DNA from 3 places in the Aminobacter sp. MDW-2 genome. Region 3 is predicted to be linked to each of the others. Evidence: riboswitches for the same ligand, from Rfam matches in the RefSeq annotation. Region 3 holds a riboswitch; each other region holds the start of a gene.

What was found. Region 3 has a riboswitch for cobalamin ahead of H5P29_RS15475 (CbtB-domain containing protein). Riboswitches for the same ligand answer to the same signal wherever they lie in the genome.
Region 1: it holds a riboswitch for cobalamin, as region 3 does, so the genes downstream of both, H5P29_RS10130 (ABC transporter substrate-binding protein) here and H5P29_RS15475 (CbtB-domain containing protein) in region 3, are expected to answer to the same signal.
Region 2: it holds a riboswitch for cobalamin, as region 3 does, so the genes downstream of both, H5P29_RS01250 (aromatic ring-hydroxylating dioxygenase subunit alpha) here and H5P29_RS15475 (CbtB-domain containing protein) in region 3, are expected to answer to the same signal.

Annotation. Positions count from the first base shown of each region.
Region 1 is NZ_CP060197.1:2,063,056-2,070,222, forward strand. It holds gene H5P29_RS10110 (serine kinase) at 1-100, shown strand, start outside; gene H5P29_RS10115 (glycosyltransferase) at 97-858, shown strand; gene H5P29_RS10120 (glycosyltransferase family A protein) at 855-1,529, shown strand; gene H5P29_RS10125 (nucleotidyltransferase family protein) at 1,529-3,010, shown strand; cobalamin riboswitch at 3,131-3,322, shown strand; gene H5P29_RS10130 (ABC transporter substrate-binding protein) at 3,589-4,638, shown strand; gene H5P29_RS10135 (iron ABC transporter permease) at 4,700-5,803, shown strand; gene H5P29_RS10140 (ABC transporter ATP-binding protein) at 5,800-6,573, shown strand; gene H5P29_RS10145 (LLM class flavin-dependent oxidoreductase) at 6,573-7,167, shown strand, end outside.
Region 2 is NZ_CP060197.1:241,509-248,675, reverse strand. It holds gene cobF (precorrin-6A synthase (deacetylating)) at 1-345, shown strand, start outside; gene metH (methionine synthase) at 532-4,269, shown strand; cobalamin riboswitch at 4,357-4,564, shown strand; gene H5P29_RS01250 (aromatic ring-hydroxylating dioxygenase subunit alpha) at 4,682-5,929, shown strand; gene H5P29_RS01245 (hybrid-cluster NAD(P)-dependent oxidoreductase) at 5,952-7,049, shown strand; gene H5P29_RS01240 (ABC transporter ATP-binding protein) at 7,099-7,167, opposite strand, start outside.
Region 3 is NZ_CP060197.1:3,162,663-3,169,829, reverse strand. It holds gene H5P29_RS15510 (creatininase family protein) at 1-340, shown strand, start outside; gene H5P29_RS15505 (tyrosine phosphatase family protein) at 515-1,018, opposite strand; gene cobD (threonine-phosphate decarboxylase CobD) at 1,015-2,073, opposite strand; gene cbiB (adenosylcobinamide-phosphate synthase CbiB) at 2,072-3,037, shown strand; gene cobO (cob(I)yrinic acid a,c-diamide adenosyltransferase) at 3,048-3,665, opposite strand; gene cobU (bifunctional adenosylcobinamide kinase/adenosylcobinamide-phosphate guanylyltransferase) at 3,665-4,174, opposite strand; gene H5P29_RS15480 (CbtA family protein) at 4,167-4,943, opposite strand; gene H5P29_RS15475 (CbtB-domain containing protein) at 4,960-5,136, opposite strand; cobalamin riboswitch at 5,171-5,368, opposite strand; gene H5P29_RS15470 (gamma-glutamylcyclotransferase) at 5,436-6,125, opposite strand; gene H5P29_RS15465 (DUF1624 domain-containing protein) at 6,247-7,167, shown strand, end outside.

The DNA.
Region 1 (7,167 bases), 1.1 Mb from region 3:
GCTGACACGTCGGTTGCCGTGCTACACTTTGACACTGGGCACGCGCGGCAACGAGATCGCGGAGACGATCGCCGCGTTTCTGGATAGGGGCAATTCATGAAGCTGGGCATCGTGCTGCCCGTCTACAACCGCGAGAGCTACATCGGCTCGGCGCTGCGCTCGGTTTTGCGACAGAGCGACGCCGCGCAGCTCGACATCATCGTCATCGACGACGGCTCGGTCGACGGTACCGTGGCGGCTGTGCGGTCATTCATCGCCGACGGCGCGCCGATCCGCCTGTTCTCACAAGCCAATTCAGGCGTGACCAAGGCGCGCAATGCCGGCCTGCGCCGGCTCTCTGACGACACCGAGTTCGTCTCCTTCATCGATTCCGACGACATCTCACCCGCCGGGCGCTTTGCCGCCGACCTTGCCTATTTCAAGACCGATCCGGCGCTCGAACTCACCTATTCCTACATGCGCATGGTCGACCAGATCGACGACGAGACGCTCGAGCCGGTTGCAGGATGCGACGACCGCATCTTTCGCGGCGTGCATCTGTCGGCCGGCATCTATCGGCGCAGCCTGATCGCGCGGATCGGCGATTTCGACGAGGAGCTGGCGCAGGCAGAGGACACCGACTTCCTGTTTCGCATCTTCGAGCAGAGGGCGCGATTTGTCTTTCCCGACACGATCGCGCTCTACTACCGCCGCCATGAACACAATCTGACCCGGAACGTCGCCGAGTCGCGGCGGGAGTTCCTCAAGGCGATGCAGAAATCGATGCGCCGCCGCAAGGCCGACCCGACGCTCGGCGACCTCAGAGGTTTCATCCAGGTGGCGCATCCGTCGGGCGATGGGGCGCCGCTGCGGTCATGAGATACAGCGTCGTCATTCCCGCCTGGAACGCGGCCCGCACGATCGCCGAGACGCTGCGCTCGGTTGCCGCGCAGACAGTGCCGCCTGCCGAGATCATCGTCGTCGATGACGGCTCGACCGACGAGACCGAGGCGGTGACGCGGCAATCGGGCGTTCCGGTCCGATATGTCAGGCAGGACAACTCCGGACCGGGCAGTGCCACGACGCGCGGCTTCGCGCTGGCCAGGGCGCCCTTCATTGCAACTGTCGACGCCGACGATCTGTGGCTTGGCGACAAGATCGAGCGTCAGTTTCGCAGGCTGGAAGAGGCGCCGCAGCTGGCTGCCGTGTTCACGCAGTGGCGAACCTTTCGGCATGGCGAACCAGACGATGGCACCGGCAAGGTGACGCCCGGCTGGTCGCGCACGACGATGTTGGTCCGTAGCGAGGTGGCGCTTTCCGTCGGCTCGGTGATCGACCCGCCAGGCAACCGCGGTGAAATGGTCGACTGGCTTGGCCGGGCCCGCGAAGACGGCCACCAGCTCGGCATGATCGATGAGGTCCTGGCCCTGCGCCGGATCCTGCCGGGAAGCATGTCCTACGGCCGCGATCCCGAGCGCGACCGTGGCTATCTCGAGGTCGCAAGAATGGCCATGCTGCGGCGCAAGCTCAAGAACGCCGGACAGGGCTGATGGCATCCACGTCACGCCGCATCGGCCGGCGCTTCCCCGACTATGGCTGGGCATGGCCAACCAACGGTCTCGACCAGTTGCTCAAGGCGGTGCTGTTGCCGGACCATGCGGTCGCGCAGACGCAGGCCTTGCGGTGGCTCGATGCCAACGACATCGATGCCGTCGAGTTCCGCGAGCACAGGCTGCTTGCCGCGATCGCCGACCGGTTCGGCAAGGCGCTGGCGATGCATCCCGCCTATCCGCGTCTCGCTGGCCTGCAGAAGATGCTGTGGACCAAGTCGCGGCTTGCCATGCGCGAGGCCGAGCCCGCACTGAGGGCCATCGTCGCGGCCGGCGTGCCGATCATGCTGCTCAAGGGCGCGAGCCGCATCGCGGTGGAGCCGGCGGCACAGCGCGGCCGGGTGGCGCACGACATCGACATCCTTGTGCACCCCGAGCACATGGTGGCCGCCTTCGACATGCTGCGTCATGGCGACTGGCAGGTGTCGACAGGGGTCAGTCCCCAATATCTCAAGCCGCGGTTAGCTGCGGTGCGGTCGATGAATTTCTTCAAGGGCAGCTATGGCGACATCGATCTGCACCAGGTCGCTTATGACTGGTCGCAGGCAGATGAGGCGGACGACGCTGCGGTTTGGCAGCGCGCCACGCCGGCCTCCTTCACCAGTCTCGACGTGCTGGTCCCTTCGACCGCCGACCGGGTGACGCTGGCGATCGGCCATGGCGGCCTCGACGCTCATACCCACAGCGACTGGCTGGTCGACACAGCCTCGGCGATCCGCGCCGGCGGCGTCGACTGGGCCGTGCTTTGCGACGTCGTCGCCCGCAGGCACCTTGCCGTGCCGACGGCGGTGGCGCTGAGCTATCTGAAAGCAGAGATGTCGGTGCCGGTTCCCGACGATGTGCTGGAGCAGGTGGTCGACATGGCCGATCGCGCCGGCGCCGCCCGTATCGCTGCCTTGCTGCAGGCCAAGCCGCGGACCGACTTCAAGGGTCTGACCTGGCTGTCACGCGGTGTCGCCAAGCAGTTGCGCATGCGCAAGAAACGCGCTGTCCGTGAGCGCGAGCTGCCCGGCGTCGTCTGGCATGGTCGGCGCACACAGGCGGGCGATGGTGCGGGGCAGGTCACCCCGGCACTGGCGCAGCAGGTGCCGTTGCCGCCGGCGGCAGTTGGCGGTGCGCCTGCCGAGATCGACATTGTCGTGCGGCTGGACGTGCCGCCGGTGCGCCGTCGCATCGAGATGGAGCTGAATGGCGGCGAATGCCATTTCGCGCGGCTGCGCTATCGCAAGCTGGGTAAATCAGGCGGCCGGCTGACCTTGCGGTTTCGCGGTACCATCCGGCCAGACCAGGCGGATGGCGCGTTGGTGCTGTCGGCGCGGCCGTCGCGACAGTTCCGCGCGTGGGAGCATGAGCAGACGGTCGCCACCTATGGTGCGGTGCCGTTCCAGATCGTCTCGGTGACCGTTTCGCCGGCTCGCTGAGCCGGAGAACAGTTTGCGCTGCCTGCAGTTCCGCGCAACCTGGTCTCAGCATCGTCGCGGCTCAGGCAAATGCCGCCCTGTATAGTCCCGGATGGCAACTTGACTTTACCTTGGCCGTCGATAGGTTGGCGCCGTCATGGTCTTCCGCCGCGAGGTGGAAGCTAAGAGGGAATCCGGTGCGAAACCGGAGCTGTCCCGCAACTGTAAGCGGTGAGCCTATTGCCCCTGTGTCACTGGCATTCGTGCCGGGAAGACGGGCGACAAGGCTAGGACCCGCGAGCCAGGAGACCTGCCTGACAGAGTGAGATTCCGTGGTCGGGGTGTGCCACAGGAATGCCGGTTCCCGTCCGGAAGCCCGTTTGCGGCTTTCGCCAGGTCTGCATTTCCGCATCCCCGCCAGGGCAGTCAGAGGTTGGCGCGGCGATGTCGGGAAGAACGGTTTCCCCAGAATATCGAAAGTTTGGGCAGACGCATTTGTCGCCTGCTGCCGTGGCATCGCGCCTCTACCTATTGTCCCGGACGCCTTCCGGGCATGGCAACGCCAGGCGTTGCGCACCCCTTTCAAGCAAGGAGAGATCATGAACATCAGACATTGGATCCTTTGGCTCGGGCTCGCCGCGGCATCCGCCATTGGCCTTGCGCCGGCGGCCGCGGATAGCTTCACGGACGATGCCGGCCGAACGGTCGAGCTGGAACTGCCGATCAAGCGGGCGGTGATCTTCAACCGCTACGCGGTCGAGTTCGCCCGCGCCATTGGCGCCATCGACAAGGTCGTTGGCGTCGATGCCAGCACGATGCGGGATCCGACCTACTGGCCGCAGTTCAAGGAAGCCGACATTGTCGGCCAAGGCCAGACGCAGCCCAATTACGAGGCGATCGTTGCGCTCAAGCCGGACTTGGTCATCATCCCTCGCAACGGCGTCTATGAGGAGGCAGCCAAGCAGCTCGAAGCCTTCGACATTCCGGTGCTGGTCGTCACCGCCTGGGACACGCTGCAGCATGTCGAAAACGTCACATTGTTCGGCAAGCTGTTCGACGAGAAGGAAAAGGCCGATGCGCTGAACGCCTACTACACCAAGTACATGGACCTGCTGGCCGAGCGTCTGAAGGGCGTCGAGCGTAAGAAGGTTTATCTTGAAGAGGTCCGTGATCTCGTGACCGTCACGCCCGGCTCAGGCTGGCACGACATGATCGAGGCCGGCGGCGGCACCAATGTCTTCGGCGACATCGACATCAAGAAGGAGCCGTCGTCGCGCGGCAACGAAAACAGCTTCACCGTCGATCCCGAGGAGATCATCGCGCGCAAGCCCGACCTGGTGATCAAGCTGCAGCCCGGCTCCTACCAGACCATCCCGGAGGCAAAATTCGCCGAGAGCTGGAGGGCGATCGTCGCGCGCGAGGAAATATCAGGCACGCCGGCAGGGCAGGCGGGCGATGTCCGCCTGATCAACTACTACCTCGCCGGCGGCTCGTCCAAGGTCACCGGCGCGCTGCAGGTCGCCAAGTGGCTCTATCCCGACCTCTTCACCGACGTCGATCCCGAGGCTGCGATGAAGGAATGGATCGAGATCTACCAGGGGCTGCCGTTCCAGGGCGGCATGACCTACCAGGGCACAGCCTCCAACTGATCGACCAGCACGCCGCCGCCCGTCAGGCGGCGGCGTACCCTCTCAATCCGGAGCCTAGACCATGGACATCGCAAGCAGTGCCGGTTTGGCGCGTGGCCAATCCGACGGCATTTCCAGCCTCTACCACCGAGCCGGCTATCGCAAGGCGGCTGTCATCTTGTGGTCGCTGCTTGTGCTGCTGCTCGTCGCCGGCGGCGTTGCCATCGTCGGCATCGCCGAGACGGGGCTGGTGACGCTGCTCATGGTCATCCTGCAAAAGGTCTCGTTCGGTCATTTCGTCGCCGAGGTCGATCCGCAGCAGGCGCGGGTGCTCGTTCATCTGCGCCTGCCGCGCGTCGTCATGGCCATGGTAGCCGGTGGGTCACTGGCATTCGCCGGTGTTTTGATGCAGGCGATCACCCGCAATCCGCTGGTTAGCCCCTACACGATCGGCGTGTCCTCGGCGGCGGCCTTCGGTGCCTCGATCGCCATCATGTTCGGCATAGGCTTCAGCGCCGCCGGGCTCTATTTCGTGCCGCTGACGGCATTTCTGTTCGCGCTCGGCTGCGCCGTGCTGGTGTTCTCCATGGCCTGGCTGCGCGGCATGGGGGCACAGACGATGGTGTTGACCGGCATTGCCCTGATGTACCTGTTCAGCGCCATGACCGCAGCCGTGCAGTTCGTCGCCACCCAGGAGCAACTGGCCCGGGTCGTGCACTGGACGTTCGGCAGCCTGAACGGCATCGGCTGGGATGCGGTTGCCGTCTCTGGTGCGGCACTGCTGGTCGCCCTGCCGCTGGCGCAGTCGCGGGCCTGGCAATTCAACGCGTTGACGAGCGCCGGCGACGACGTTTCGCGTTCGCTCGGCATCAATGTCGCGCTGCTGCGCGGCATCGCCGTCGTGCTGTCGGTGGTGGTCTCGGCGGTGGTCATCAGCTTCACCGGCGTGATCGGCTTTGTCGGGTTGATCGGGCCGCATGTCGCCCGGCTGTTGATCGGCAGCGACCATCGCCATCTCATCCCGTTTTCGGCGATCTGCGGCGCCATGCTGCTGCTTCTGGCCGACACTGTCGGGCGCATGGCGTTCAGCCCGACAGTCATTCCGGTCGGCATCGTCGTCGCCTTCGTCGGCGTGCCGCTGTTCCTGCACCTGATCCTGTCCAGGCGCTCGGAGTATTTTTCATGAGCGACTATCTTTCCGTCGACAAGGTCAGCTTCGGTTATGGCAGCCGCCCCGTGCTGCGCGAGGTCTCGGTCGGGCTGACGAAGGGCGACATACTCGGCCTCATCGGCCCCAATGGTGCCGGCAAGTCGACCCTGGTGCGGACCGTGCTCGGCCTTGCCACGCCGTCGTCGGGGCGGATCCTGCTCGACGGCCACGACATCCGCGCAATGTCGCCCAAAGTCCGCGCCCGCCGGATCGCCTATGTGCCGCAATCCTCGCCGCTCAGCTTTCCAGCGACGGTGTTCGAGACCTGCCTGCTCGGTCGCACACCGCATATGGGGGCGAGCCCGAGCCGTGGTGATCTCGCCGTCGTCGAGGACATGCTCAGGCGGCTGCGACTCGAGGATTTCGCCTTCCGTCCGATGTCGGAGCTCAGCGGCGGCGAACGCCAGCGTGTGATGCTTGCGCGTGCCCTGGCGCAGGAGACCGAGGTGCTGGTGCTCGACGAGCCGACGAGCGCGCTCGACATCGGCAACCAGCTATTCACCCTGCGCGTGGTGGCCGAGATCGCGCGCGAACGAGGTGTGACGGCACTGGTCGCCATTCATGACCTGTCGCTCGCCGCCCGCTTTTCCGACAGCCTGCTCCTGCTCGACAAGGGCGCCGTTGTCGGCCATGGCAACTGGCGGAGCACGTTGACCGAACAGACGGTGCGCGACGTCTATGGCGTCAATGTAGAGATCGGGCTGCTGCGCGACATTCCCGTTTTTGCCCCGCACGAGCTGACCTGATGCGGCTCGACATTTCAGGCTTTGCGCGAGGGGGAAGGGCCCAGAGCCACGCTTCGGTGTTGCGGCTCTGCGAAGACGTCGAGCGCATGGGCTTCGACGGCATCTGGTTCAACGAGTTTCATTTCCAGAACCCGCCGCAGGCTTATCCGTCGACCTTGATCCTCGCCTCCGCCATCCTTGCCCGGACGCAGCGCCTGCGGGTCGGCACCTCCATCGTGGTGACGCCGCTCTACCATCCATTCCTCTTGGCTGAGGAGGTGGCACAGTTGCACTGGCAGAGCGGCGGCCGCATCGACCTGGGCATCGGCCGTGGCACACATCCGGCGACGCTTGCCGCGCTGGGCATCGCCGCCGAGAGCACCAGGGCTCGTTTCGAGGACTCCTACCGGATCATGCGCGATGCCTGGACATCAGGCGCAAGGATCGAAGAGGGCGCGTGCTGGCCGGCTTCGGAGGTTTCGGTTGGACCGCTTCTTCCAGGCGAGATGGTGCCGGTCTATGTCGCCGGCACTTCGCGCGACACGCTTGGCTTCGCCGCCCGCGAGGGATTGCCGTTGCTGCTCAGTCTCGATCCGCCTGAAGTCGGGCAGCTTG
Region 2 (7,167 bases), 2.9 Mb from region 3:
GATGTCATTCCGGGTATCACCAGCATTCAGGCGCTTGCCGCCCGGCACAAGGTCACGCTGAACAGGATCGGCCAGTCGATCGCCATCACCACCGGTCGCAAGCTTGCGGAGGGTTTTCCCAACAATGCCGACAGCGTCGTCGTCATGCTCGACGGCGAAGGTGCCTTCGCCGGTCTCGATGGTGATCTCGACATCTGGTGGGGCGCCTATGTCGGCACGCCGGATGAAATCCTGGTGTCGGGTAAGTTGCGCGAGGTCGTCGGCGACATCGAGCGCATCCGCAAACAGGCGCGCGAGCAAAATGGCTGGATCATGGACACCTATCTGCTGAAGCAGCCGGACTAGCCGGCAGGCTGGTCGTGTTGCGCGTGGTCGCAAATGCGATAACGACACACTCGACATATTGACATAAAGATGTCTTTATGTGACCTGACGGCTTTGTCGCCGAAAGGATGAAAAGTGTCGCAAAACGCCACCTCGCTCGACGCCCTGTTTGGGTCGGTTGCCGCCAAGCCAGACGGTTCGGAGGTGATGGCAGCGCTGAAAGCGGCGGCGCGCGAGCGCATCCTGATCCTGGATGGCGCGATGGGTACCCAGATCCAGGGGCTCGGCTTCGACGAGGACCATTTCCGCGGCGACAAATTCACCGGTTGCGCCTGCCATCAGCAGGGCAACAACGACCTCTTGATCCTGTCGCAGCCCAAGGCGATCGAGGAGATTCACTACAAATACGCCATCGCCGGCGCCGACATCATCGAGACCAACACCTTTTCGTCGACCTCCATCGCCCAGGCCGACTACGGCATGGAGGACATGGTCTATGAGCTCAATCGCGACGGCGCGCGGCTGGTCCGCCGCGCCGTCGTCCGGGCGCAGCAGGAAGACGGCAAGCGCCGCTTTGTCGCCGGCGCGCTCGGGCCGACCAACCGCACCGCCTCGATCTCGCCTGACGTCAACAATCCCGGCTACCGCGCCGTCACCTTCGACGATTTGCGCATCGCTTACGGCGAACAGCTGCGTGGCCTGATCGACGGCGGCGCCGACATCATCCTGATCGAGACCATCTTCGACACGCTCAACGCCAAGGCGGCGATCTTTGCCTGCGACGAGATCTTCATCGAAAAGGGCGTGCGCCTGCCGGTGATGATTTCGGGCACCATCACCGACCTGTCCGGCCGCACATTGTCCGGCCAGACGCCGTCGGCCTTCTGGAATTCGGTCCGTCATGCCGAACCGTTCACGGTCGGCCTCAACTGCGCGCTTGGTGCGGCCGCCATGCGCCCGCATCTGGCCGAACTGTCCGATGTCGCCGAGACCTTCATCTGCGCCTATCCCAATGCCGGCCTGCCCAACGCCTTCGGCCAGTATGACGAGAGCCCCGAATTCATGGCCTCCCAGGTCGAGGAATTCGCGCGCGAGGGTTTCATCAACATTGTCGGCGGCTGCTGCGGCTCGACGCCTGAGCACATCCGCGCCATCGCGCAGGCTGTCGCCAAATATCCACCGCGCCAGGTGCCGGAGCTCAAGCCGCAGATGCGCCTGTCGGGCCTCGAGCCGTTCACGCTCACCGACGAGATCCCCTTCGTCAATGTCGGCGAGCGCACCAACGTCACCGGCTCGGCCAAGTTCCGCAAGCTGATCACATCAGGCGACTATGCCGCCGCCCTCGACGTCGCCCGCGACCAGGTCGTCAATGGCGCGCAGATCATCGACATCAACATGGACGAGGGCCTGATCGACTCGAAGAAGGCGATGGTCGAGTACCTCAATCTGATCGCCGCCGAACCCGACATCGCGCGCGTGCCCGTCATGATCGACAGCTCCAAATGGGAGGTGATCGAGGCCGGGCTGAAATGCGTCCAGGGCAAGCCGATCGTCAATTCGATCTCAATGAAGGAAGGCGAGGAAGCCTTCCTGCATCATGCCCGGCTGTGCCGGGCCTATGGCGCTGCCGTCGTCGTCATGGCATTCGACGAGCAGGGTCAGGCCGACACCAAGGCGCGCAAGGTCGAGATCTGCACCCGCGCCTACAAGCTCTTGACCGAGCAAGCCGGCTTCGCGCCCGAGGACATCATCTTCGATCCCAACATCTTCGCTGTCGCCACCGGCATCGAGGAGCACGACAATTACGGTGTCGACTTCATCGAGGCGACGCGGGAAATCACCCAGACCCTGCCGCATGTCCATGTCTCGGGCGGCGTGTCGAACCTGTCGTTCTCGTTCCGCGGCAACGAGCCGGTGCGAGAGGCGATGCACGCCGTGTTCCTGTATCACTGCATCCAGGCCGGCATGGACATGGGCATCGTCAATGCCGGCCAGCTCGCCGTCTATGAATCGATCGACCCGGAGCTGCGCGAGGCCTGTGAGGACGTCGTGCTCAACCGCCTGCCCAAGGCCGGCGGCACCGCCACCGAAAGGCTGCTGGACATTGCCGAGCGCTTCAAGGGCGCGGCCGGCAAGGAAGCCAAGGAGCGCGATCTCGCCTGGCGCGACTGGCCGGTCGAGAGCCGTATCAGCCACGCGCTGGTCAATGGCATCACCGAATTCATCGACGCCGACACCGACGAGGCGCGGCTGCAGGCAGAGCGTCCGTTGCATGTCATCGAAGGCCCGCTGATGGCCGGCATGAATGTCGTCGGCGATCTGTTCGGTGCCGGCAAGATGTTCCTGCCGCAGGTTGTCAAGTCGGCCCGTGTCATGAAGCAGGCGGTGGCCGGCTTGCTGCCACATATGGAGGCGGAGAAGGCGGCCAACGCCGCCAATGGGATCGACAATGGCGAACGCCAGACTGCCGGCAAGATTCTGATGGCGACCGTCAAGGGCGACGTGCACGACATCGGCAAGAACATCGTCGGCGTCGTGCTCGCCTGCAACAACTACGAGATCATCGACCTCGGCGTCATGGTTCCGGCAACCAAGATCCTCCAGGTTGCCAAGGACGAGAAGGTCGACATCATTGGCCTGTCCGGCCTGATCACGCCCTCGCTCGACGAAATGGCGCATGTCGCCGCCGAAATGGAGCGCGAGGGGTTCGACATTCCGCTGCTGATCGGCGGCGCCACCACGAGTCGTGTCCACACCGCGGTGAAGATCCATCCGCGCTACAGCGCCGGCCAGACAGTCTACGTCACCGATGCCAGCCGCGCTGTTGGCGTGGTGTCCAACCTGCTGTCCCCTGAGGCCAAGGGCGGCTACGTTGAACAGGTGCAAGCCGAATATCAGAAGGTCGCCGACGCCCATCACCGCGCCGAAGCTGACAAGCAGCGATTGCCGTTGGCCAAGGCGCGTGCCAATGCGCACAAGGTCGACTGGTCATCTTATGCGCCGCCGAAGCCAACCTTCCTCGGCACCAGGGTGTTCGAAGCCTGGGACCTGGCCGAACTGGCCCGCTACATCGACTGGACGCCGTTCTTCCAGACCTGGGAACTCAAGGGCCGTTACCCCAAGATCCTCGAGGACGAGAAGCAGGGCGCCGCGGCGCGCCAGCTGTTCGACGACGCGCAGGCGATGCTGCGCAAGATCATCGACGAGAAGTGGTTCGCGCCCAAGGCCGTCATCGGCTTCTGGCCGGCCAATTCGGTCGGCGACGACGTCAGGCTGTTCACCGACGAGGCACGCAGCGAGGAGCTTGCCACCTTCTTCACCCTGCGCCAGCAGCTGACCAAGCGCGACGGCAAGGCCAATGTCGCACTGGCCGACTTCATCGCTCCCGCCGACGGCGGCAAGCCGGATTATCTCGGCGGCTTCGTGGTCACTGCAGGCATCGAGGAAGTGGCGATCGCCGAGCGCTTCGAACGCGCCAATGACGACTACTCCTCGATCATGGTCAAGGCGCTGGCCGACCGTTTCGCAGAGGCCTTCGCTGAACGCATGCACGAGAAGGTGCGCAAGGAGTTCTGGGGCTACGCACCTGATGAAAACCTCGCGCCCGACGACCTGATCGGCGAGCCCTATCGCGGCATCCGTCCGGCGCCGGGCTATCCTGCCCAGCCCGACCACACCGAAAAGGTGACCTTGTTCCGCCTGCTCGATGCCGAGAAAACCGCCGGCGTCAGCCTCACCGAAAGCATGGCGATGTGGCCGGGCTCGTCGGTCTCCGGCATCTATCTCGCCCACCCCGAGAGTTATTATTTCGGCGTCGCCAAGGTCGAGCGCGACCAGGTCGAGGATTATGCGCGGCGCAAGGGCATGACCATCGCCGAGGTCGAGCGCTGGCTCGGGCCGATCCTCAACTATGTGCCGGCATCGTTCGCCGAAGCGGCCGAATAGCAACACGATGACATCACATGGGCTCTGTCGCCTTTGCGCTGAGCCCGTGTCGTTTTCATGCTCGTGCCCGGCCACCAATCCGTGGTCTGATCCGGTCATGTTCAAGGTGCTGCTTCGAGTGTGAGACGAAGCGGAGAATTGGGAAGCCGGTGAGAAGCCGGCGCTGCCCCCGCAACGGTGGCGGAGTTATTGTTTCGACGGGAGACCACTGGGCCAGCCGGCCTGGGAAGGTGTCGAGACAGTCCGAAAGGACAGCTCCGAAGCCCGGAAACCAGCCTTGAACCTGACAGAACTCGACTGATCGCGGTGGGCGGTCAAGAGGCGGATCGTTGCTGCACGGACCTCTGCGTCCGCCGGCTGGCGTTCTTCCCAAATCAAGCCACCCGTTCAGTCCTTGGTGCGAGGACAGGACATGGATGCGAAGAACGAAATGCTGAAGCTGCTGCGCGGACGCCGCGACGGGTTCAGCCTGGCACAGCCCTTTTACACCGACCCGGATTTCTACCGGCTCGACCTCGAGCTGATCTGGTACCGCGACTGGCTGTTTGTCGGCCATGACTGCGAACTGGCCAAGCCGGGCAGCTTCTTCACCGTCCAGGTCGGCGACTATCCCGTCGTGCTCGTCCGCGACCAGAAGGGTGAGCTGCGCGCCTTCCACAATTCCTGCCGCCACCGCGGCAGCCGCGTCTGCACCACGGACAAAGGTACGGCGGCCAAGCTCGTCTGTCCTTACCACCAGTGGACCTACGAACTCGACGGACGCCTGCTGTTTGCGCGCCAGATGGCGGAAGGTTTCGACAAGAGCCAGTTCGGCCTGAAGCCGGTCGCCTGCGAATCCGTCGGCGGCTACATCTTCATCTGCCTCGCCGACGAGCCCGCCGACTTCGCGCCGATGCGGGCCATGGTCGAGCCGTACCTGCTGCCGCACCGGCTGCGCGAAGCCAAGGTCGCCTTCGAAAGCACAATCGTCGAGAAGGGAAACTGGAAGCTGGTCTGGGAAAACAACCGCGAGTGTTACCACTGCGCCGGCAATCACCCTGAGCTGTGCAAGACCTTTCCCGAGGCGCCGAACGTTACCGGCGTCAATGGCGCCGAAAGCGATCCCGAAATGCTGGCGCACTGGGCAAAGTGCGAGGCGGTGGGGTTGCCGAGCAAGTTCCGCATCGATGCCGGCGGCCAGTACAGGGCGACACGCGCGCCACTGCTGCGTGACGCGGTGAGCTACACCATGTCGGGCAAGCGCGCAGTGCGGAAAAACCTCTCCGACAGCGTCTCGGCCGACAGGATCGGCACGCTGCTGCTCTATCATTATCCGACAACCTGGAACCATGTGCTCGGCGACCATGCCGTCACCTTCCGCGTGCTGCCGATCAGCGCCACGGAAACGGCCGTCACCACCAAATGGCTGGTTCACAAGGATGCCGTCGAAGGCGTCGACTACGACCTGGCCGAACTGACCCATGTTTGGACCGAGACCAACGACCAGGACCGCCGCATCGTCGAGGAAAATGCCTTCGGCATCAAATCGCCGGCCTACGAGCCCGGGCCTTATTCGGAGGAACACGAGGGCGGCGTCATGCAGTTCATCGAATGGTACGTCGGCTTCATCGAACCGCGGCTGGCCGACGGTGGCAAGCCGGTCCTGCGAAACGTCGCCTGACCGGGAGAAGGGCATGAACGCGATGACCGAGCTTGGCCTTTACCGCAACCTCGACGAAATGGCGCCCTGGAACGACCGGCTCCAGGTACTGGAGGTCATCGGCGTCACCGACGAGGCGCCCGACGTCAGGACCTTCACCTTCCGCTCCGACAACCAGACCTGGTTCCGCTACAAGCCGGGCCAGTTCGTGACGCTCGAACTGCCGGCCGAACCGGCACCCGTCATGCGCACCTACACGCTGTCGTCCAGCCCGTCGCGGCCGTTCTCCATCGCCGTCACCGTCAAGGCGCAGGCGGGCAGCGTCGGCACACGCTGGATGTTCGACCATCTGAAGCCGGGCGTCCGCATCAAGGCCTATGGCCCTTCAGGCGACTTCTCGCTGCACCAGCATCCGGCCGCCAAATATCTGTTCGTCTCGGCCGGGTCCGGCATCACGCCGATGATGTCGATGCTGCGCTGGCTAAACGACTGCGCGCCGTGGACGGACGTTGCCTTCGTCAACTGCGCGCGCCGTCCGGAAGAAATCATCTTCCGGAAGGAGCTCGAACTGCTGGGCACACACATGCCCGGACTGTCGCTCGGTTTCATGATCGAGGAGCGGTCGAGCCGCGAAGGCTGGTTCGGCCATATGGGCCGCATCGATGCGGTGCGACTGCCGTTGCTGTCGCCCGACTTCCGCGAGCGTGAGGTGTTCTGCTGCGGCCCAGATCCCTTCATGCGCGCCGTGCGCGGCATGCTCGAGTCTTCCGGCTTCGACATGTCCCGCTACCATCAGGAAAGCTTTGCCGCACCTGCCGTCGAGGAGGTCCCCGCGCCGTTCTCGACGCCGGGCGGGGACAGCGAGACTGTGCCGGATGCCGTCCTGCCGGTTCGTTTCGCGTTGTCTGATGTCGACGCCGACTGCCTCTCGGGCCAGACCGTGCTGCAGACGGCGCGTGCTTCGGGCGTGCGTATTCCGGCGGCCTGCGAGTTCGGCCTATGCGGCACCTGCAAGGTCAGGAAGCTCTCCGGCGAGGTCGAGATGAGCCACAATGGCGGCATCCTCGACCACGAGATCGACGATGGCTTCATCCTTGCCTGCTGTTCGAAGCCGCTGTCGGCGATCGAGGTCGAGGCGTAGCGCAAGTCAGGAAAACCGTGCAGCGGTTTCCGTCCGGAGTTGGGAAAAGTCAGCGGTGGTGCAGCACCAGCGGCGCGCCGCCGACGTCGATGACGTCCATGCCGTAGCCGAAGACGCG
Region 3 (7,167 bases):
CGGCCTCTACCTTCCTCGCGAGATCCAGCTCGGCATTCATGGCGGCGATGTCGAGACTTCGCTGATGCTGCATTTCCGCCCCGAGCTGGTCGAGATGGCAAGGGCCCAGGACTTTGCCTCCAGCTTCGAGCGCACTGAGGCCGAGTTCGACCTGCTGCGCTCACATGGCCCACACGGCTTCTCGTGGATATCAAGCGATCTCAACCCACATGGCGTGGTCGGCAATGCGCTCGCCGCCACCGCCGAGAAGGGGCGGCTGACGGCCACGCATCAAGCCAAGGGGTTCGTTCGCCTGCTGCAGGACATCCGCAAGGCGAAGTTGGCGGAATGGCTGGCGTAGAGATGGTGCGTCCTTCAAGGCTCGCCGATCGAAGATAGCGGCTGAACGGAGTGAGCGGTCGCACGACCGGCCTCATCCTGAGGTGTGAGCCCGTACGGTCGCGCTGTTGTGCACAGCCCATCGGCGGGCGGGCCTTGAAGGACGCACGACCAGCCAAGCTGAACCCTGGCCGCCCTAGACCTCCAGCCCGAACGGCACGCCCTCGAAACAATCGGCGCCACGACCGATGGCGGCGATCGCCGTCACCATGCGCCCGTTGCGTCCCAGAACGTGGTCTGCCACCGCGATCAGCCGCGGATTGGGCGTCGCCGTCGGCGAAAGCTTGCGTATCAGCGCAGCAAGTTCTGCTTCGTCGCGCGACGGGTCGAGCGCCGCAGCGACAATGTAGGCCGAGGCCGTCGAGCGGCTTACACCGGCCCAGCAATTGATCGCCAGCGGCCGCAAGCGGTCCCAGGCGCGGGCGAAATCGAGCAATTGTCGCACATGCGCCTCGCCGGGCAGCGTCATGCCGTCCTGCTCGACCACGATGTCGTGCATGTTCATCAAAAGGTGGTTCTCGACGCGGATCGACACTGGCCGCGTCATTTCCGTTCCGGCCGACAGCAGTGAGACAAGCCGCTCGGCGCCGATCCGCGCGACTGTCTCGTCGACCTTCGAAAGCGGGCAGACAAAGATCACCGCGCAGCCTCCCTCTTCGCCATTTCCCGGTCCTGCGCCCAGTCACCCAGCGCCACGTCAAGCCGCCGCCACTCGACTTCGTGGCCCGGCAGGCCGCAGCGCAACTGGGTCGGTCGATCAGCGAAACTGCGCACCAGGATACCCTCGCGCCCCAGTGCCTTGAACAGTCCGGCGGCGTCGGAAATGTCAACATGGCGGAACAGCGACGTGCCACCGGTGACGATCACGCCAGCGCGGGCAAAGGCCTGGTCGAGACGATGCGCGGCATGCGCCAGCGTCGTGCGCATCTCACGCTGCCAGTCAGCATCCGACAGTGCCTTGATGCCATATTCGAGCGACGGTACGGCCACCGACCAGGGCCCTAGCTCTTCCTCCAGTCGACCGGCGATATCGGGGTGGGCCAGTGCAAAGCCGAGACGGATGCCGGCCAGCCCGTAGAACTTGCCGAAGGAGCGCAGCACCACGTGGCCACTCTGTTCGACGTCGCCGGCAAGGCTCTGCGCCAGCGGGCCGACGTCCATGAACGCCTCGTCGACGACCAGAAGCCCACCGCGGGCGCGCAGGCTGGCGGCCAGTTCAAGCAGGTCCTTGCGCTGCACGACACGGCCGTCAGGGTTGTTCGGATTGACCACGACGGCGAGGTCGGCGTCGAAAAGCTGCCCGAAATCGCGCGTCTCGGCCACCTGATGACCGGCGATCGCAGCGGCGCGGGCGTGTTCCTGATAGGTCGGCCCGAGCACGAAGGCGCGGCCGGGCCGCACCAGCGAGGCGATGCGCGGCAATAGAATCTGCGTGCCCGGCGCCGGCAACACATGGGCGGCCGAGGGCGCACCGTAAGCAGTGGCGGCAACCGCTGTGAGGTCGCGCGCCCGGCCCGGCTCGGGCAGGCGCGACAAGGCTGTGGCAGGCAGTTCGAAAAGCGGATAGGAGTTTGGATTGATCCCGGTCGACAGGTCGACGAATGGTTCGGGCGCTCCCGGAAACAGCGCCCTCGCCCGTTCCAGGCTGCCGCCGTGGTCCACGGTCCCTGTCCTACGTCCTGCAAGAAGCGTCATGTCTTTTCCGCTCGCCTTCCTGTCGCTTCTGGTTGAACTCGGTCTCGGCTATCCGGACCGGCTTGTGCGCAAGATCGGTCATCCGGTCATCTGGATCGGCAAGCTGATATCCTTTCTCGACATCAGCCTCAACCGAGCCACCGATACCGACGCTCAGCGCCGCATCTGGGGCGTCGCCGCCCTTGTCGTCATCGTCACAGTGCCCGCCACAATCGCCTTCGCCCTGGAGCGGCTGTTCGGTTTGCTGCCCCTCGGCATGCTCTTGACCGCCATCGCCGCTTCCAGCCTCGTCGCCCAGCGCAGCCTCGGCAGCCATGTGAAGGCGGTCGCCGACGCGCTCGACAGCGGCGGTATCATTGCCGGTCGCAAGGCCGTGTCGCAGATCGTCGGCCGCGACCCCGAGCGTCTCGACGAAGCAGGCGTCAGCCGTGCCGCAATCGAGAGCCTGGCTGAAAACTTCTCCGACGGCATCACCGCACCTGCCTTCTGGCTCGCCATCTCAGGTTTCGCTGGAGGTGCCGCCTACAAGGCGGCCAACACCGCCGATTCGATGATCGGCCACCGCACCAACCGCCACGAAGCCTTCGGCTGGGCCGCCGCCCGTTTCGACGACCTCATCAACCTGCCGGCCTCGCGCCTGACCGCGCTTGCCATCGTGCTCGCCGCCTCCCTCGTGCCCGGCGCCGACCCGAAGGCCGCCTGGGAGGCCGTCTGGCGCGACGCCCAAAAACATCGTTCACCCAATGCCGGCTGGCCCGAGGCCGCCATGGCCGGCGCGCTCGGCCTCGCCCTTGCCGGCCCTCGCGCCTATGGCGGCGTTTTGGTCGAGGACGCCTTCATGGGCGCGGGCGGCCGCCGGGACGCCAATGCCCGGGATATCCGCGCAGCACTCCGCCTCTACTGGACCGCCGACGCCATCCTGGTCGGCGCCATCGGCCTGATCGGCTTCGCCATCTGGCTCTGACACAGCAGCGCTAGAACTCGATTCCCTTCTGAGCCTTCACGCCGGCCGAGAAGTGATGCTTGGTCGCGCCCATCTCGGTGACAAGGTCGGCAGCCTCGACCAGCGCCGGCTTGGCGTTGCGGCCGGTGACCACGACATGCAGGCCCTCGCGACGGTTCTGCAGCGTCGCGACCACCGCCTCCAGATCGAGATAGTCATAGCGCAGTGCGATATTGAGCTCGTCGAGCACGACAAGCGAAATTGTCGGGTCGGCCAGCAGTTCCTGCGCCTTTGCCCAGGCTGCTTCGGCGGCGGCGATATCGCGCTTGATGTCCTGCGTCTCCCAGGTAAAGCCCTCGCCCATCGTGTGCCAGACGGCGCGGTCACCGAAGGCGGCGAATGCGTCCTGCTCGCCCGAATGCCAGGCGCCCTTGATGAACTGCACGACGCCAACCCGCTGGCCATAACCCAGCATGCGCAGCGCCAGACCGAATGCCGCGGTCGACTTGCCCTTGCCGGGACCCGTGTTGACGATCAGCAGCCCCTTCTCGACGATGGTCTTGCCGGCGACCTCGGCATCCTGAACCGCCTTGCGCTTGGCCATCTTGGCGCGGTGACGTTCGGCTTCTTGCTCGTCGATCGTCTTCATCATTTCACCTTCATCGGCAGGCCGGCGACAAGAAACAGCACCTCTTCGGCCACGGCCGCCACCTTCTGATTGAGCCTGCCGGCATCGTCACGAAAACGGCGGGCCAGTGCATTGTCGGGCACGATGCCGAGCCCAACCTCGTTGGAGACCACGAACCACGGCCCGCGCGGACGCGACAGTGCCTCGACGAGCGCCGCACATTCGGCCTCGACGTCATGATCGGCCAGCAGATGATTGGTAAGCCAGAGCGTCAGGCAGTCGACCAGAACAGGCGCGCCATCGGGCAGGCTGGCGAGCGCGCCGACCAGATCCAGCGGCGCGTCGAGCGTCCGCCAGCCCTCGCCACGGCGTCCCAGATGGATCGAAATGCGCTCACGCATCTCGTCGTCATAAGCCTGCGCCGTGGCAACATAGGTCCACGGCGCAGAAAAATGGGTGATGAGTTGCTCGGCATGCGCGCTCTTGCCGGAGCGCGCGCCGCCGAGCAGGAGGGTCAGCTTCTCAGGCAAGGCGGCTGTTCAGAGACGGCGCCGGCTCGCTCATGAAGCGGTTGCGCACGTAGCCCGCCACCGCACCCAGCACGACCCAGAACACCAGATTGGTGATGGTGACGGCGACGACGAAGCTGTGGTGCAGGTCTGCTGGAATCGGCGACTCGTGGCTTTCCGGTTGCGGTGCACCGACGATGTGCGGCGCAACGATCAGCACCACACCGAGTATCGCCAGCGGCAGCGACTGCTTGAAGGCGATCAGCGCGAGACCCGCCGCGGTGGCGACGACGGTCAGCGTCCACCAGATCTGGCGTGCGCCAAGATCGGCGGCCGGCATCGCCGGCAGCTCCGGCGGCAGGCCTAGACCGGGAGCCAGGGTAAACACGGCAAAGCCGGCAAAGCCCCAGAACACGCCCTGGCGCCAGTTGGCGATGCCACCGGCAAACTCGGAAACGGCGACCAGGATCAGGCCGAAAGCGATGCCGCTGACGATATTGGCGAGCGCCGAATAGGCAAAACGTTCAGCGCCGTCGGCCGGAGCCCAGGCTTCTTCTTCGGCTGGCGCCGCAGTCTGTGCCGCCGTGGTTTCGGCGCCGGCCGCAGGGGCGGTCGCCTCAGTGCCGGCAACTGGTGCCGCGGCGTGCTCATGGCCACCGCCAGCGTTCTCATAGGTCTCCGCCTTGAGGATCAGCGGGACGGTTGCATAGGTCTGGAGTGCGGCAAGGACCACGCCTGCCAATAGCCCGCTGATCGCCGCGATGAACACGACGTTTCTGAAGATGGACATTGTTGGATCGCCTTGGTTAGTGGCAGGGGAAAGCCATCGAGTGGCGATAGTCGTGGGCAGCGTTGTGCACCACGTCCATATGCGAGAACCCGAGGAAGCCAACAACGAAAAGGCCGAGCAGCGCGGCAAGCGCCAGCTGCATGCTACGCGACGGCGAAGAGACGTCGGTGCCGAGAGCAGAAACAGTGTTCATCACAAGTCCTTTCGCCCTCCACCCGAGGGCACAGAGATAAGTGCCTGTCGCCGGCAGGTCTCCTGGCTTGCGGATCGGCACCCTTCCCCGCCTTCCCGAAGCAAGCTTCAGTGGCATTTGGGGAGAGCTAACCGCATACAGTTGCGGGGGCAGCCACGGCTTTGGACCTTCAAATGGCCCTTACCGCATTCCCTCTTGATTCCGTAACGGAACCGACGACGCCGCAACTATAGAAACAAATGGCTTGGGCGGCAAACCAAATTCCGACGCCGCCGCGCTCGAAAGCGGCGTTCCGGCGATCATCCGCGGGCCACGATTCGCTCGGCCACCAGATGCTGGAGCCGCCACAGATGCCGATCGTGGATCGCCCGCTGCTCGAGGTTGCTGACCACATTATAGAGATAGTCCGCAGCCGAACCCCAATGGCCGCAGGTCGTCGCCAGTCGCTCCGCCACCGCGTCCTCGCCCAGCGCGCCGGCATAGGCGTGGCCTTTGCGGTTGATGACGAAGGCGAGCGCGGTCAACGGACCTTCATCGGTGGCGAGCTTCAGCCAGCGCGGCTTGTAGGTGGAGGGTTTCAGCGTCATCTCGCGGCGAAACAGCTTGTCCAGCTGCTCGCGGCGGTCGCCGTCCGTCAGCCTGAGCGCCACGCCCTTGCACTGGCCGCCGCGATCCATGCCCATCATCAGTCCAGGCTCAGCCTTTGTGGCGCGCCAGCGGGTCATGTTGATGCAGAACGAACGGTGCCAGCCGCGCACCAGCGCCACCCTTTCGTCGGTGTGCTCCACCTCGGGTTTCCAGATCAGCGATCCATAGGCAAACAGCCACAACGGTCCATTGCCGGGACGCGCGGCAAGCGTCTCGTCGATCATCACCTCATAGTCGGCGTCGTCGAGATGCATCGCATCGGGGTCGGGGCCCGTGTCAGCGACCTCGCGATGGCAACGCGCCACCAGCTCCTCGGTCAGCGCCATCTTTCGTCCGCTCATGCCCGCCCCATCAATTGCTTAACCCTGTGCACGACAGACAGTTCTGCTCTCTTCCGCCCCGCTTCAACCATGATAGTGCTGCATGGGCGCTGCAACACCCGAAAACGCAGAAGCGAACAACATGACGATGCAACCGGACCCCGACCAGATCAAAGCACCTTCTCGGCGCGTATCGGTCATCGACATCGCCCGCGGCGTAGCCCTGATCGCCATGGCGATCTACCACTTCGCCTGGGACCTCGAATTCTTCGGTTATGCCGATCCGGGCATGACCGCCTATGGCAACTGGAAGCTGTTCGCGCGCTGCATCGCCTCGAGCTTCCTGTTCCTCGTCGGTGCCAGCCTGGTGCTGGCACATGCCAAGGGCATCCGCTGGCCCGGCTATTTCAGGCGGCTCGCCATGGTGACAGCGGCGGCATTAGCGATCACCGTCGCCACCTGGTTCGCCACGCCAGACACCTTCATCTTCTTCGGCATCCTGCATCATATCGCGCTCGCCAGCGTGCTTGGCCTTGCCTTCCTGCGCGTCCCGCCGGTGCTGACGCTGATCGCCGCTGCTCTGGTGATCGTAGCACCCCACTATCTGCGCTCGGAGGCGTTCAATCACCCGGCCCTGGTCTGGATCGGCCTTTCCACCGCCAACCCGCGCTCCAACGATTTCGTCCCGCTGTTCCCCTTCTTCGGCGCGGTGCTGGCTGGCATCGGCGTCGCCGGACTGGCGCTCAGGGCAGGCCTGATCGAAAAGATGGCGCGGCTTCAGCCCGGCGCCTGGTCGCGCCCCCTCTCCTTCTTTGGTCGCCACAGCCTTGCCTTTTACCTCATTCACCAGCCGGTGATGATCTCGCTGGTCTGGCTCTTCGCCCAGCTCTTCCCGGCCCCGGTCGAAACCCGCGAGGTCACTTTCCTGAAATCCTGCCAGCTTTCCTGCGAGCAGAGCCGCGACACCGATTTCTGCTCGCGCTACTGTGTCTGCATGCTCGACGAGTTGCAGAAGGATGATTCGTTCGATCGGCTCTATGCCTCCGACCAGAGCCCGAAGTTG